3 regions of the Clostridium sp. B9 genome follow, and region 3 is predicted to be linked to each of the others. Evidence: a T-box and tRNA genes for the amino acid it is inferred to sense, from the RefSeq annotation. Region 3 holds a T-box; the other regions hold tRNA genes.
What was found. The T-box of region 3 lies ahead of ileS (isoleucine--tRNA ligase). A T-box ahead of a tRNA ligase gene usually reads a tRNA of that ligase, here a tRNA-Ile.

Region 1 (5,380 bases), 3.7 Mb from region 3:
ATGAGCTTTTAAGCTAGGCTTTTTGTCATCTTTAACCATTAATATTATCTCAGCTATAGTTGATATAGCATATATAGGTAAATAACTTAAAGTTGCTAAAACAACTATAAAGTTATAAGCTCCAGCTAATCCTTTAGTAAAGTTCATTAAGAAGATTATATTTATAAAGATACTTCCTATAATTAAGGCTACATAAGGAGTATTATACTTTGGATGAACCTTAGCAAATGTTTTAGGGAATATTCCATCCTCTCCAGCTGCATATGCAACTCTAGCAGTTGAAAGTAACCACCCCATACCAGTACCTAATATACTAATAGCTATAGCAATATTTAAAGCATCTAAACTCTTTAAATTTAAAACTTTAACTATTATATCTGATATAGGTGCTGTGCTTGTAGCTAATTCACTTTGATTCATAGCTCCCATAGCAACAATACTTATTAATATGTATAAAACCGTACTAATTAACATTCCCATTATAGTACTTCTCTTTACATTCTTTTCAGGATTCTTTATTTCTCCACCTGCAACAGATGCTGTTTCAAGTCCCATGAAGGCCCATAAAGTTAATGCAGCGGCCATAGGAATTGTTGAAACTCCTTTTCCAGCTGGAAACATTGGTGTTAAGTTAGCTGGATCAAAATACATTAATCCAATAACTATAAAGAATATAAATAATAGAACTTTAAATACAGTAATAATTGAAGTAACTATACCAGCTAATTTAGTTCCTCTTATGTTTATATAAGTAGAAGTCCATAGTATAGCTGAACAGAATAAAAATCCAACCATCGGTGAATTTGTTAAAGCAGATATTACTTCGCCTAAATATGTAGCAACAACTATAAATATAGTCGCATTTCCAATCCATGAACCATTCCAGTAAAGCCACGCTGTCATAAAGCCCATAAAGTTTCCGTAAGCTAGTCTAGAGTATTCATATGTACCACCGGTCTTAGGAATTTTTGATCCAAGATTAGCAAATGTTAATGCTAATACTAAAGAACCTAAGCCAGTAAGAATCCATGCTAATATAGTAGCACCAGGTCCAGAAACTCCAGCTAAACTAGCTGGAAGCATAAATATTCCAGAACCCATCATATTTCCAACTACAAGTGCTGTAGCCGTAAATAAACCTATTTCCTTTTTTAATGTAGGTTTTCCCATCTTCTATCCTCCTAATAATAGAATAAACTTCAATCTTTCATTTAACTGAAAATATATTAAGTATTATATAAAAAGTTTATTCTTTAAATATAAGCTTCAAATTCGCATTCTTACTAAAATTCATTATGAAGCTCATCCTCTTCTACTAATCACTCTTCTAAATACATTATTAGTATTTTACCTATTAATTATAAACATAGTATGTTTATTAAGTTATCAGTATAAAATTTCTAACATAAAACTTATATTAATAATCTAAAATTTAATCAGCATAAATAATTATAAATAAAAAACCGAATATTTTCTATAAAATATAAGTATTTATGCAATATTTTTTGTTAATATAATTTAAAGAACCTATTTATTTGTTTTTATTTTCAATTAAAACCATTTTATATGACATATATTATTATACTAAAATACACTTGATTCAGGTTCAAGATAAAAAATATAACCACCTTAAAAAGGTGGTTATAAAAATAATATACAACAAAATATGCAAACAAAACACTATGAATTTTATTTTACAAAATAAAAATCCACCAGCTTAGCTGGTGGTATTTCCTCAGCCCTATAAGGGCATGCTACTTGCGTTGCGTCTTAAGACGCTTAAATTGGTCCGCCAGCCGCATACTTCTTTACTTGCTACCCTTAAAAGGGTCCATATATTCTTTTATACTAATTTGATCAGCTATCATATCTTCTTGTTCTTGATTTCTTATATATTCTTCAATTGCCTTCTTATTTTTTCCGACAGTATCAACGTAAAATCCTCTGCACCAGAAATGTCTATTTCCATATTTATATTTTAAATTTGAAAACTTCTCAAAAATCATAAGACTACTCTTACCTTTTAAAAATCCAACGAAACTTGAAACACTCATTTTTGGTGGTATTTCAACAAGCATATGTATATGGTCTACGCAAGCGTGCGCTTCGACTATCTTAACTCCTTTCCATTCACAAAGCTGTCTTAATATCTTACCTATCTCTTGTTTTTTCTCTCCATATATTTCTTTCCTTCTGTATTTTGGTGCAAATACTATATGATATTTACAATTCCATTTTGTATGTGCTAAACTGTTTGTATCCATTTAAAAACCTCCCTTTGTTACGAAAATTGGCTGCGAACCTATTTTCATTTTAACAAAAGGAGGTTTTTTATTACATCGCTAAAGCTCATCTGAACACACTCGCATAGCGAGTGGTTTTCATTAAACAATAAAAAAACTCTAAACCAAAGTTTAGAGTTTATGGTGGAGATAAAGAGATTCGAACTCTTGACCCCCTGCGTGCAAGGCAGGTGCTCTCCCAACTGAGCTATACCCCCAAAAATGGTGGACCTTCAGGGACTCGAACCCCGGACCTACCGGTTATGAGCCGGTTGCTCTAACCAACTGAGCTAAAGATCCATGCTAACCTGGCGACCACCTACTCTCCCACACAGTCTCCCGTGCAGTACCATCGGCTTCTAAAGGCTTAACCGTCGTGTTCGGAATGGGAACGGGTGTTACCCTAGAGAACATCATCACCAGATGACATGATTATGTTATCAAATTTCTAAGAATTTGTCAACATATTTTTTGAAAGATTTTGTTCTTTCAAAATTGCACATAATCAAATTTAATTTACTATAATTTGGTCAAGCCCTCGATCTATTAGTATCGGTCAGCTGAACATGTTACCATGCTTACACCCCCGACCTATCAACCTTGTGTTCTTCAAGGGATCTTACTAGCTTACGCTATGGGAAATCTCATCTTGAGGTTGGCTTCACGCTTAGATGCTTTCAGCGTTTATCCATTCCCGACTTAGCTACCCAGCTGTGCTCCTGGCGGAACAACTGGTACACCAGAGGTCAGTCCATCCCGGTCCTCTCGTACTAAGGACAGCTCCTCTCAAATTTCCTACGCCCGCGACGGATAGGGACCGAACTGTCTCACGACGTTCTGAACCCAGCTCGCGTGCCGCTTTAATGGGCGAACAGCCCAACCCTTGGGACCTACTTCAGCCCCAGGATGCGACGAGCCGACATCGAGGTGCCAAACCTCCCCGTCGATGTGGACTCTTGGGGGAGATCAGCCTGTTATCCCCGAGGTAGCTTTTATCCGTTGAGCGATGGCCCTCCCACGAGGTACCACCGGATCACTAAGCCCGACTTTCGTCCCTGCTCCACTTGTGGGTGTCGCAGTCAGGCTCCCTTCTGCCTTTGCACTCTTCGAACGATTTCCGACCGTTCTGAGGGAACCTTTGGGCGCCTCCGTTACTTTTTAGGAGGCGACCGCCCCAGTCAAACTGCCCACCTAACAATGTCCTGTGACCAGATTCATGGCCGCCAGTTAGAATTTCAGTACTGTCAGGGTGGTATCCCAAGGATGACTCCACTAAGGCTGACGCCCTAGTTTCCTAGTCTCCCACCTATCCTGTACAGACAATACCAAAACTCAATGCTAAGCTACAGTAAAGCTCTACGGGGTCTTTCCGTCCAATCGCGGGTAGCGAGCATCTTCACTCGCACTACAACTTCGCCGGATTTACAGTTGAGACAGTGCCCAAGTCATTACGCCATTCGTGCGGGTCAGAACTTACCTGACAAGGAATTTCGCTACCTTAGGACCGTTATAGTTACGGCCGCCGTTTACTGGGGCTTAAGTTCATACCTTCGCTTGCGCTAAGTATTCCCCTTAACCTTCCAGCACCGGGCAGGCGTCAGCCCCTATACATCAGCTTACGCTTTAGCAGAGACCTGTGTTTTTGCTAAACAGTTGCTTGGGCCTATTCTCTGCGGCCTACTCTCGTAGGCACCCCTTCTCGCGAACTTACGGGGTCAATTTGCCGAGTTCCTTAACTGTAATTCTTCCGCCGGCCTTAGGATTCTCTCCTCACCTACCTGTGTCGGTTTGCGGTACGGGCACTACTTCTCTCTCTAGACGCTTTTCTTGGCAGCGTGGAATCATGTACTTCGGTTCCGTAGAACCTTCCCCATCACACCTCAGCATTATGAAAGCGGATTTGCCTACTTTCACTGCCTAAGTGCTTAGACTAGCATCCAATAGCTAGCACACACTATCCTCCTGCGTCACGCCATCGATAATAACGATGGTAGTGGTACTGGAATATCAACCAGTTGTCCATCACCTACGCCTTTCGGCCTCGGCTTAGGTCCCGACTAACCCTCAGCGGACGAACCTTCCTGAGGAAACCTTAGGTTTTCGGCCTGTGGGATTCTCACCCACATCTCGCTACTGATGCCAACATTCTCACTCGTAATCAGTCCACCGCTCCTTACGGTACGACTTCAGCCCGATTACGACGCTCTCCTACCGCTTGAATTAAATTCAAGCCCGTAGCTTCGGTGGTAAGTTTAGCCCCGTTACATTTTCGGCGCAAGATCTCTCGACTAGTGAGCTATTACGCACTCTTTTAATGAGTGGCTGCTTCTAAGCCAACATCCTAGTTGTCTTAGAAATCTCACATCCTTTCCCACTTAACTTACACTTTGGGACCTTAGCTGACGATCTGGGCTGTTTCCCTTTTGACTACGGATCTTATCATTCGCAGTCTGACTGCCGAGCTCATAGTATGTGGCATTCGGAGTTTGATAAGGTTCGGTAAGCGCTATGCCCCCTAGCCCATTCAGTGCTCTACCTCCACTACTCATACTCGACGCTAGCCCTAAAGCTATTTCGGAGAGAACCAGCTATCTCCGGGTTCGATTGGAATTTCTCCGCTATCCACAGCTCATCCCATGCTTTTTCAACAGCAACGTGGTTCGGCTCCTCCACGAGGTTTTACCCTCGCTTCAACCTGGCCATGGATAGGTCACCCGGTTTCGGGTCTACGGCATGCAACTAGTCGCCCTATTCAGACTCGGTTTCCCTTCGGCTCCGTACCTTAAGTACTTAACCTTGCTACATACCGTAACTCGTTGGCTCGTTCTACAAAAAGCACTTCATCACCCTCATAAGGGGCTTTGAACGGTTGTAGGCACACGGTTTCAGGTTCTATTTCACTCCCCTCCCGGGGTTCTTTTCACCTTTCCCTCACGGTACTGCTTCACTATCGGTCATCAGGTAGTATTTAGCCTTGGGAGGTGGTCCTCCCTGCTTCCCACAAGGTTTCACGTGTCTCGTGGTACTCTGGATCATAACTCGTGGTCTTCTCGTTTCACTTACAGGACTATTACCTTCTACGGTGGAGCTTTCCAGCT
Region 2 (5,380 bases), 3.8 Mb from region 3:
TTAAATCTTCATTTGGTTCCATTTCTTTAACTTCAATATTATCTACTCCAAATGCTTTCTTAGTAGCATCAATATTATAAGCTATATATGGCTTTTCTAGTTCCATTTCATTAGGTTTAACAACTACCTGTTGAGTAACAACTGCTATGATAGGCTCTAAAACTATTAAAACAGCTATAGCCGCTATAGAAATAATAATAGGTCTAAACTTAGATTTCAATATTGATACAAAAACTACTATAGAAGCTATTACGCAAGCCACAGCTATAACCTTATAAAATAAAAGTGTTATATTAACGTCTGTATAGCTAGCCCCATAAGCAACTCCTCTTGTACTATAAACAAGATTATAAGACTTTAATAAATAACCTATACCTATAAGTAATGATAAAATAGATGCTAAAACAGCCAACTGTTTACCAGCAAATTTCTTAATTCCATCCGTCTTACTATTAATACTTATAACATTATCACTTCTATGGAAACTATCTTTAAAACCAAGGGCTAAAAATATAAGTACTGTTATAATAGCTAAAATAACTATTAAAGAAATAGCAGCACTAAAAATAGATTGAATCAATGGAAGTTTAAAAACATAGAAAGATATGTCTTTATTAAATATAGGATCTACCTCTCCAAATGGTACTGAATTAGTAAATTGAAGAATCTTATACCATTGAGTAGCTGCTGTAGCTCCAGCACCTAAAATAGATACCCCTAAATTTAAAAGTATAAAATATTTTCTTAGAGATTTAAATTTAAATTCTCCAACTAAATTCTTAATACTATTTTTTAAAGTAAATAAATATATAGCTATAACAGAAAAATATACTATAAAAATAGGTATAAATAACTTACATACAGCTACTAACTTAGTGAAAAATACTTCTACATATCCTACTTCTTTAAACCATTGGATATCAATTATAAAATTAGTTGAAACAAATAAAATTACAACTAGAAGCAAGATACTTATAAGAACTATATTTAGTATCTTTTTTTTCAAAATTTCCCCTCCTTAAATTTTAAGTTTTATTTTTAAATTTTCTATATTAAAATAAAACTTATTTTAATATTTCATATATTAAATAAAAAAATATAACTAATTAGTTAAAAGTTTGATTTAATTCATATCATCAGCTTGCTTTAAAACTTCTAATAACATGTTTTTTTTAGTAACTGTGTAATGGTGATTTTCTATAGCTTCAATAAACTTTTCATTATATTCTTTTTCCCTTAAATACTTAAATGCTCTATTACCATGATTATAGTAAATATCAACCGCTTTTATATTTTGAAATTTACTTAATTTATTTTTTGATAACTTTTTTCCTAAAACTAAAAAAGATTTTGTTACTACATTTAAAGGATAGTCTAACTTACCTATATCATGTAATAAGCCAACTCTAGCAAATGAGTTTAATTCTTTATTTGACTCTATGCCTTTATCCTTTGCTAATTTAATACAATCCTTAGAAACCTTTATACAATGACTCTGTTCACTCTTTTTCAACCTTTTAAATAAATTAATTTCATAAGTATTTAAATATTTTTCTACATACTTATAATCCAAATCTTTAAAACTAGCCGAAATAGCCCATAAGAATTGCTTTATTCGATAAGTCATATGAGGATTTCACCTTCTATTCTTAAATTAAAGATATTAATATTGTAAATTATAACATATAAAGATAATATTTATATATTATCTTTCCGTAAATATATTTATCCACTACTTTTAGTTAATATGTAGATAATTTAATCAATTTCTGTGGATAAATTGTTTGTTTTTTTATTTTTATGTGGAAAACTTTTAGAATTATTATGATTATATAGAAATGTTACTTAATTTTAAGAAATAAAAAAACTCTAAACAAAAGTTTAGAGTTTATGGTGGAGATAAAGAGATTCGAACTCTTGACCCCCTGCGTGCAAGGCAGGTGCTCTCCCAACTGAGCTATACCCCCAAAAATGGTGGACCTTCAGGGACTCGAACCCCGGACCTACCGGTTATGAGCCGGTTGCTCTAACCAACTGAGCTAAAGATCCATGCTAACCTGGCGACCACCTACTCTCCCACACAGTCTCCCGTGCAGTACCATCGGCTTCTAAAGGCTTAACCGTCGTGTTCGGAATGGGAACGGGTGTTACCCTAGAGAACATCATCACCAGATGACATGATTATGTTATCAAATTTCTAAGAATTTGTCAACATATTTTTTGAAAGATTTTGTTCTTTCAAAATTGCACATAATCAAATTTAATTTACTATAATTTGGTCAAGCCCTCGATCTATTAGTATCGGTCAGCTGAACATGTTACCATGCTTACACCCCCGACCTATCAACCTTGTGTTCTTCAAGGGATCTTACTAGCTTACGCTATGGGAAATCTCATCTTGAGGTTGGCTTCACGCTTAGATGCTTTCAGCGTTTATCCATTCCCGACTTAGCTACCCAGCTGTGCTCCTGGCGGAACAACTGGTACACCAGAGGTCAGTCCATCCCGGTCCTCTCGTACTAAGGACAGCTCCTCTCAAATTTCCTACGCCCGCGACGGATAGGGACCGAACTGTCTCACGACGTTCTGAACCCAGCTCGCGTGCCGCTTTAATGGGCGAACAGCCCAACCCTTGGGACCTACTTCAGCCCCAGGATGCGACGAGCCGACATCGAGGTGCCAAACCTCCCCGTCGATGTGGACTCTTGGGGGAGATCAGCCTGTTATCCCCGAGGTAGCTTTTATCCGTTGAGCGATGGCCCTCCCACGAGGTACCACCGGATCACTAAGCCCGACTTTCGTCCCTGCTCCACTTGTGGGTGTCGCAGTCAGGCTCCCTTCTGCCTTTGCACTCTTCGAACGATTTCCGACCGTTCTGAGGGAACCTTTGGGCGCCTCCGTTACTTTTTAGGAGGCGACCGCCCCAGTCAAACTGCCCACCTAACAATGTCCTGTGACCAGATTCATGGCCGCCAGTTAGAATTTCAGTACTGTCAGGGTGGTATCCCAAGGATGACTCCACTAAGGCTGACGCCCTAGTTTCCTAGTCTCCCACCTATCCTGTACAGACAATACCAAAACTCAATGCTAAGCTACAGTAAAGCTCTACGGGGTCTTTCCGTCCAATCGCGGGTAGCGAGCATCTTCACTCGCACTACAACTTCGCCGGATTTACAGTTGAGACAGTGCCCAAGTCATTACGCCATTCGTGCGGGTCAGAACTTACCTGACAAGGAATTTCGCTACCTTAGGACCGTTATAGTTACGGCCGCCGTTTACTGGGGCTTAAGTTCATACCTTCGCTTGCGCTAAGTATTCCCCTTAACCTTCCAGCACCGGGCAGGCGTCAGCCCCTATACATCAGCTTACGCTTTAGCAGAGACCTGTGTTTTTGCTAAACAGTTGCTTGGGCCTATTCTCTGCGGCCTACTCTCGTAGGCACCCCTTCTCGCGAACTTACGGGGTCAATTTGCCGAGTTCCTTAACTGTAATTCTTCCGCCGGCCTTAGGATTCTCTCCTCACCTACCTGTGTCGGTTTGCGGTACGGGCACTACTTCTCTCTCTAGACGCTTTTCTTGGCAGTGTGGAATCATGTACTTCGGTTCCGTGGAACCTTCCCCATCACACCTCAGCATTATGAAAGCGGATTTGCCTACTTTCACTGCCTAAGTGCTTAGACTAGCATCCAATAGCTAGCACACACTATCCTCCTGCGTCACGCCATCGATAATAACGATGGTAGTGGTACTGGAATATCAACCAGTTGTCCATCACCTACGCCTTTCGGCCTCGGCTTAGGTCCCGACTAACCCTCAGCGGACGAACCTTCCTGAGGAAACCTTAGGTTTTCGGCCTGTGGGATTCTCACCCACATCTCGCTACTGATGCCAACATTCTCACTCGTAATCAGTCCACCGCTCCTTACGGTACGACTTCAGCCCGATTACGACGCTCTCCTACCGCTTGAATTAAATTCAAGCCCGTAGCTTCGGTGGTAAGTTTAGCCCCGTTACATTTTCGGCGCAAGATCTCTCGACTAGTGAGCTATTACGCACTCTTTTAATGAGTGGCTGCTTCTAAGCCAACATCCTAGTTGTCTTAGAAATCTCACATCCTTTCCCACTTAACTTACACTTTGGGACCTTAGCTGACGATCTGGGCTGTTTCCCTTTTGACTACGGATCTTATCATTCGCAGTCTGACTGCCGAGCTCATAGTATGTGGCATTCGGAGTTTGATAAGGTTCGGTAAGCGCTATGCCCCCTAGCCCATTCAGTGCTCTACCTCCACTACTCATACTCGACGCTAGCCCTAAAGCTATTTCGGAGAGAACCAGCTATCTCCGGGTTCGATTGGAATTTCTCCGCTATCCACAGCTCATCCCATGCTTTTTCAACAGCAACGTGGTTCGGTCCCTCCACGAGGTTTTACCCTCGCTTCAACCTGGCCATGGATAGGTCACCCGGTTTCGGGTCTACGGCATGCAACTAGTCGCCCTATTCAGACTCGGTTTCCCTTCGGCTCCGTACCTTAAGTACTTAACCTTGCTACATACCGTAACTCGTTGGCTCGTTCTACAAAAAGCACTTCATCACCCTCATAAGGGGCTTTGAACGGTTGTAGGCACACGGTTTCAGGTTCTATTTCACTCCCCTCCCGGGGTTCTTTTCACCTTTCCCTCACGGTACTGCTTCACTATCGGTCATCAGGTAGTATTTAGCCTTGGGAGGTGGTCCTCCCTGCTTCCCACAAGGTTTCACGTGTCTCGTGGTACTCTGGATCATAACTCGTGGTCTTCTCGTTTCACTTACAGGACTATTACCTTCTACGGTGGAGCTTTCCAGCTCTCTTCAGTTACAATAGCCTCCACTTTGATGCTATGTCCGCAACCCCGGAAACAAGTTTCCGGTTTGGGCTCTTTCCCTTTCGCTCGCCGCTACTAAGAAAATCGATTTTTCTTTCTCTTCCTCTAGGTACTTAGATGTTTCAGTTCCCTAGGTTACCCTCCATAAGCTATGTATTCACTTATGGATACATGGGGTTTCCCATGTGAGTTTCCTCATTCGGAAATCTTCGGATCTCAGACTATGTGCGTCTACCCGAAGCTTATCGCAGCTTATCACGTCCTTCATCGGCTCCTGATGCCAAGGCATTCACCATGCGCCCTTTGTAGCTTGACCTATATTAGTTATAGTTCTCATTTTACAAAGAATAGAAATTGGTTTGCCAATTTGGCTTTGTTGTTTTCTATAAATTAAATTATTATGTGCAATTTTCAAAGAACAATTTTGAGAGATAGTCTCTCAAAATTAAACAGAGATATTATCCAGATTCTTTTTATCATCTTAGTTATCCTAAGATGTATTCCTTAGAAAGGAG
Region 3 (5,380 bases):
CTTCTTCTCTTAACTCTGGAGTGATAGTTGTATCTAAAACAACACCAACTGAACCTTCTCCAGCAAATGCGAATCCTTCTAATCCTTGCATTGTTACAAGTAAGCTTTCAGCATTTAACTCTATTTCATTTCCATCTATAGTGATAACCTCTGTTCCACCATTTTGGATTTTTTGAGCTAATTCCATTTGGTCTCTTGAAGCTATTTCTTTTCTTATAGCAGGTATTAACTTACCGTAAACTCTTCCTAAAACAGGTAAATTAGGCTTAATTTCAAAGTTAACATACTTAGAAAGGTCAGCTCCTAATTCAACTTCCTTGATATTTAACTCATCTTTAATTATGTCTCCATAATAGTCAGGAAGCTCAGTTGTTGAAAGAAGCATTTTTGAAAGTGGCTGTCTATTCTTGATGTTAGCACCATTTCTAGCACTTCTACCAAGCTTAACTATTCTGTAAGCTAAGTCCATTTTCTCTTCTAACTTCTTGTCTATAGCCTTTTCATCAACTTCTGGCCATGTTCCTAAGTGGATACTTTCTAAAGCATCTTTATCTAGGTTAACAACTAAGTTTTGGTAGATTTCTTCAGTTATAAATGGTACGAATGGAGCAGCAACTTTACATAGAGTAACTAATACTCTGTATAAAGTAGTGTAAGCACCTATCTTATCATCAGTTAACTCTTCTGACCAGTATCTTGATCTGTTTCTTCTTACATACCAGTTTGATAACTCATCTGTGAACTCTTCAATTTCTAAAGCAGCTTGAGTAATTCTGTAGTTTTCTAAGTGGTTATCTACATCCTTAATTAAAGTATTAAGTTTTGACATTATCCACTTATCCATTACATTGTCTGATACGAAATCTTTATAATCTAATGGGTTGAACTTATCTAAGTCTGCATATAAAACGTAGAATGAGTAAACATTCCATAATGTGCTTAAGAACTTTCTTTGAGTCTCAGCAACATCATTTATTGAGAATCTAGTTGGTAACCATGGAGCACTCGCTGTGTAGAAATGCCATCTAGTAGCATCTGCACCTTGTGAATCAAGTACTTCAAATGGATCTACTGCATTACCCTTAGATTTTGACATCTTTAAGCCTTTACCATCAAGAACATGACCTAAAACTATACAGTTTTCAAACGGATTTCTATCAAATATAGCAGTTGATATTGCTAACATTGTGTAGAACCATCCTCTTGTTTGGTCAACAGCTTCTGATATGAATTGAGCTGGGTAGTTTTCATCGAATAATTCTTTGTTCTCAAATGGGTAGTGAAGTTGTGCAAATGGCATTGATCCTGAGTCAAACCAACAGTCAATAACCTCTGCTGTTCTCTTCATCTCTTTATTACAGTGAGGACAATTTAAATGAACTTTATCAATGTATGGTTTATGAAGCTCTATACCATCAGGAACATTTATTCCTTTAGCTTTTAATTCTTCAATACTTCCGATACATTCTCTGTGTCCACATTCACATTCCCATATTGGAAGTGGTGTTCCCCAGTATCTATCTCTTGAGATACCCCAATCTATAACATTCTCTAAGAACTTACCAAATCTTCCGTTCTTAATGTTATCTGGGTACCAATTTATCTTATCATTGTTAGCTAAAAGTTTGTCTCTTAATGTTGACATTGCAACAAACCAGCTCTCTTTTGGATAGTAAAGAAGCGGTGTATCACATCTCCAGCAATGTGGGTATGAGTGAGTATGTCTTTCAGCTTTGAATAATTTATTTTCTTCTTTTAAGTAATCAACTATTTGTTGGTCACATTTCTTAACGAATTTTCCAGCCCATGGAGTTACTTCTTTAACAAAGTTACCACTTAAGTCAACTAAGTTTAAGAATGCTAATCCATTTTGCTTTCCAATTAAGTTATCGTCTTCTCCATAAGCAGGAGCTATATGAACGATTCCTGTACCATCTGATAAAGTTACGTAGTCACCATGAACAACTACGAAAGCTTTTCCTTCAGTTGGTGTTACGAATGGTAATAATTGCTCATATTCCATTCCTAATAATTCTTCACCTTTGAACTCTTTAACTATCTCGAATCCTTCTCCTAAAACTTTAGGTGCTAAATCTTTAGCTAAGATGTAGATTTCATCATTATCAGCTTGTTTAGCTTCAACGTAGTCATAAGCTTTGTTTACACATAAAGCTACGTTTGAAGGTAAAGTCCAAGGAGTTGTTGTCCAAGCTAAGAAGTACTTATTGTCTTCTCCTTTAACTTTGAACTTAGCTACAGCTGTTAAGTCCTTAACATCCTTGTATCCTTGTGAAACTTCGTGTGATGATAAACTTGTTCCACATCTTGGGCAGTAAGGCATTGTTTTATAACCTTTGTATAAAAGTTTCTTATCCCACATTTGTTTTAAAGCCCACCATACTGACTCTATGTATGGGTTGTGGTAAGTAACATATGGATTCTCCATATCTACCCAGTAACCAATCTGCTCAGTCATTTTTTCCCACATGCTAACATATGTGAAAACACTGTCCTTACACTCAGTTACGAATTTCTCTACTCCATAATCCTCTATTTGAGGCTTACCTGAGATTCCTAATTTCTTCTCTATTTCAAGTTCAACTGGAAGTCCGTGAGTATCCCATCCTGCTTTTCTTATTACTTTATAACCCTTCATAACTTTATATCTTGGGATTATATCTTTCATAACTCTTGTTAAGATATGTCCTACGTGAGGCTTTCCGTTTGCTGTTGGAGGCCCATCATAGAATGTGAAATATTCACCATCTTGGTTCATATCAAAGTTCTTTTGGATTACATCTTTTTCTTTCCAAAGGTTTGCAACTTCTTTTTCTACGCCAACAAAACCTTTAGGTAATTCAACTTTTTTGTACATATTGAAACTCCTTTCCTACTTCTTTAATATTTAAATTATTTACTTATAATTGATTATTTAGCCAAAACTTTATTGAAAAATAAAAAAACTCCATCCTAAAAGGACGAAGTTATATTCGCTATACCACCTAAAGTTTAAACCTATCTATTGATTCAATTATAAATATTAAAAATTTGCATGTTTTTGATAGGCATAATTAAAAGCACATTATTTATGCTCGCATCCTATAACGTGGATAAACGGGATAAACTTAATAAGAATCTAATTCCTTTCAGCCTCCAACTCCCAGGTGATTTTCCTTAAATATCCTTATAGTTTCGCACCAACCAACTACTCTCTGAAAAAGCTTCTACTTAAGTACTTGCCCTGTTCACAGTCTTTAAAAAAATTATATAATAGCACTTTTAAAAAGTCAACGAAGTAAATCCATATATTTGAAAGCTTTTCTTATTTATTTCATAATATAAAATCTCACTTTTTCTATAAAATTTAAAATTACTCTAAAATTAGTTTGTTAATGAAATTTTATTTCTAATAAAAAAACTTTATTTGCACATTATATTTATTGATAATTAAACAATTATAATATCAATAAACAAAACTAATTAATAGTTTTTATTATTTAATGTTGACTTTTCTTATCAACTAACTTATAATTAAATCATCAAATACATTCCATTCCCTTTTGTTAATCGTGCTGTTTTACTTTAATAGGAGGAAAATAGTATGACTGATAACAATAATTTAAATCAACAAGTAATTGATAAAATGACTAAAGTTTGTGTCTGTAGAGCAATCTCAAGAGCCAAAATAAAAGAGGCTATAAGAAACGGTGCACACACAGTTGAAGCTGTCGCTGAAAAGACTGGCGCAACACAAGGTGCATGTAGAGGTTGTAGATGCAGAGATAAAATTGAAGAATTAATTGAAGACAACCAATAATTCTTTTAAGCAAAACTTATTTACTGTTTTAATTTTGTATCTCCCTAAAAGAGTGCCAATTCGGCACTCTTTTTTTTATTCTTAAAACATATATAAATAAAAATAAAGCAGATTAAGATATAGTTTATAAACTATCCTTAATCTGCTTTTAGTTAAATTTCAAATTCACTTAAAGGCGTACTCTTTGTCCAATTGCTATAATGTCTAGGATAACCTTGGTTTGTAAGGCTCCCTACAACATAAAATCTTTTCACATCAAAACAATTATTTTTTACAACTTTGAATCCCTTTAATAAATAATGTAATCTGCTTTCATAAACTTTTTTTATAACCTTATTTGAAGGTTCTCCCCAAGCAAAAATTACATGTGTACTATTTATCAAGCTTTCAAATATTATTAAATCATTTTTAAAGTATTCCCCATTTTCAAAGAATCCATCATTTCCACAAAGGAATAATTCTCCCTTTGTATTATAAACTTCTTCTATAACATCTTTGCTATACTCTATAACAGGGAATAGGAATACAAAGTTTACCTCTTTAATTATTCCTAATTCATCTTCATTATTTACTAAATATTTTACTGCTCTATTTAATTCTTTCTTTAAATCCTCAATATTATGTGATTTAGGTGATCTAGTAATAACTAATATATTACTTTCGCCCTCTTCATTAACAGGAAAAGTTACTTTAAAACCTCTCCCACTTTCATGATCTACTAAAACATTTATATTATTTGAATTCTTATAATACTTTTGCATAAAAGCGCTCCCCTTTTTACCAACTCTTGTTCATTAACTTAGTGTGTTAATACTAAGTATATTCTCACTTTAGTTTAGTATATAATCGAATTTCTATAAATTCTACAAATTTATATAAAATTAATTTCTTACCTAAGTGTTTAACCCATTTATTTTATAAATTCTATTTATTCTTCTTATTTTCCTCTATTTGAGCTGCTAATTCATTAAGATATTCCCATCTCTCATACTTATAAGCTAAATCTTCTTCAACTTTAGCCTTCTCTTCCATAAGTTCTTGAAGTCTTCCATACTCTGAGGCATGCTTAGTCATTAAGCCATCTAATTCCTCTATCTTTTCTTCAAGCATCATTATATCTTCATCTATAGTTTCAAATTCTCTTTGCTCTTTAAACGAAAATTTAGTCACTTTACTCTTATCTTTAGACTTATCCACAGGTGCTTCCTTTTTAGTTTTATCCACAGCAACCTCTTTTTCTTTGATTTCTTCACTTTCTTCTTGTTTAGTTAGAAGATAATCAAAATAGTTTCCAGTGTAGATATTTATTTTTCCATCACCTTCATAAGCAAATATCTTGTTACAAATTCTATCTAAGAAATATCTATCATGGGATACAGTTATAACAACTCCCCCAAAATCATCTAGATAATCTTCTAGTCTATTTAAAGTTTCAATATCTAAGTCATTAGTAGGCTCATCTAGTAATAGTACATTTGGTCCTTCCATTAAAACTCTTAGAAGATGAAGTCTTCTTCTTTCTCCACCTGATAACATCCCTATCATTGTCCACTGAAGTGTACC

Region 1: it has a tRNA-Ile gene. The T-box ahead of ileS (isoleucine--tRNA ligase) is inferred to sense a tRNA for this amino acid. The anticodon was not compared.
Region 2: it has a tRNA-Ile gene. The T-box ahead of ileS (isoleucine--tRNA ligase) is inferred to sense a tRNA for this amino acid. The anticodon was not compared.

The regions. Positions count from the first base shown of each region.
Region 1 covers NZ_JBNWKA010000003.1:116,247-121,626, reverse strand. Annotated here, with positions in the region: gene ACQZHJ_RS00685 (APC family permease) at 1-1,170, opposite strand, end outside; gene tnpA (IS200/IS605 family transposase) at 1,809-2,264, opposite strand; tRNA gene ACQZHJ_RS00675 (tRNA-Ala) at 2,425-2,500, opposite strand; tRNA gene ACQZHJ_RS00670 (tRNA-Ile) at 2,506-2,582, opposite strand; rRNA gene rrf (5S ribosomal RNA) at 2,589-2,706, opposite strand; rRNA gene ACQZHJ_RS00660 (23S ribosomal RNA) at 2,809-5,380, opposite strand, start outside.
Region 2 covers NZ_JBNWKA010000003.1:1,615-6,994, reverse strand. Annotated here, with positions in the region: gene ACQZHJ_RS00095 (UPF0182 family protein) at 1-1,006, opposite strand, end outside; gene ACQZHJ_RS00090 (HDIG domain-containing metalloprotein) at 1,124-1,627, opposite strand; tRNA gene ACQZHJ_RS00085 (tRNA-Ala) at 1,892-1,967, opposite strand; tRNA gene ACQZHJ_RS00080 (tRNA-Ile) at 1,973-2,049, opposite strand; rRNA gene rrf (5S ribosomal RNA) at 2,056-2,173, opposite strand; rRNA gene ACQZHJ_RS00070 (23S ribosomal RNA) at 2,276-5,181, opposite strand; rRNA gene ACQZHJ_RS00065 (16S ribosomal RNA) at 5,374-5,380, opposite strand, start outside.
Region 3 covers NZ_JBNWKA010000003.1:3,786,105-3,791,484, forward strand. Annotated here, with positions in the region: gene ileS (isoleucine--tRNA ligase) at 1-2,875, opposite strand, end outside; T-box leader at 2,972-3,258, opposite strand; gene ACQZHJ_RS17150 ((2Fe-2S)-binding protein) at 3,602-3,817, shown strand; gene ACQZHJ_RS17155 (DUF1643 domain-containing protein) at 3,970-4,578, opposite strand; gene ACQZHJ_RS17160 (ABC-F family ATP-binding cassette domain-containing protein) at 4,742-5,380, opposite strand, start outside.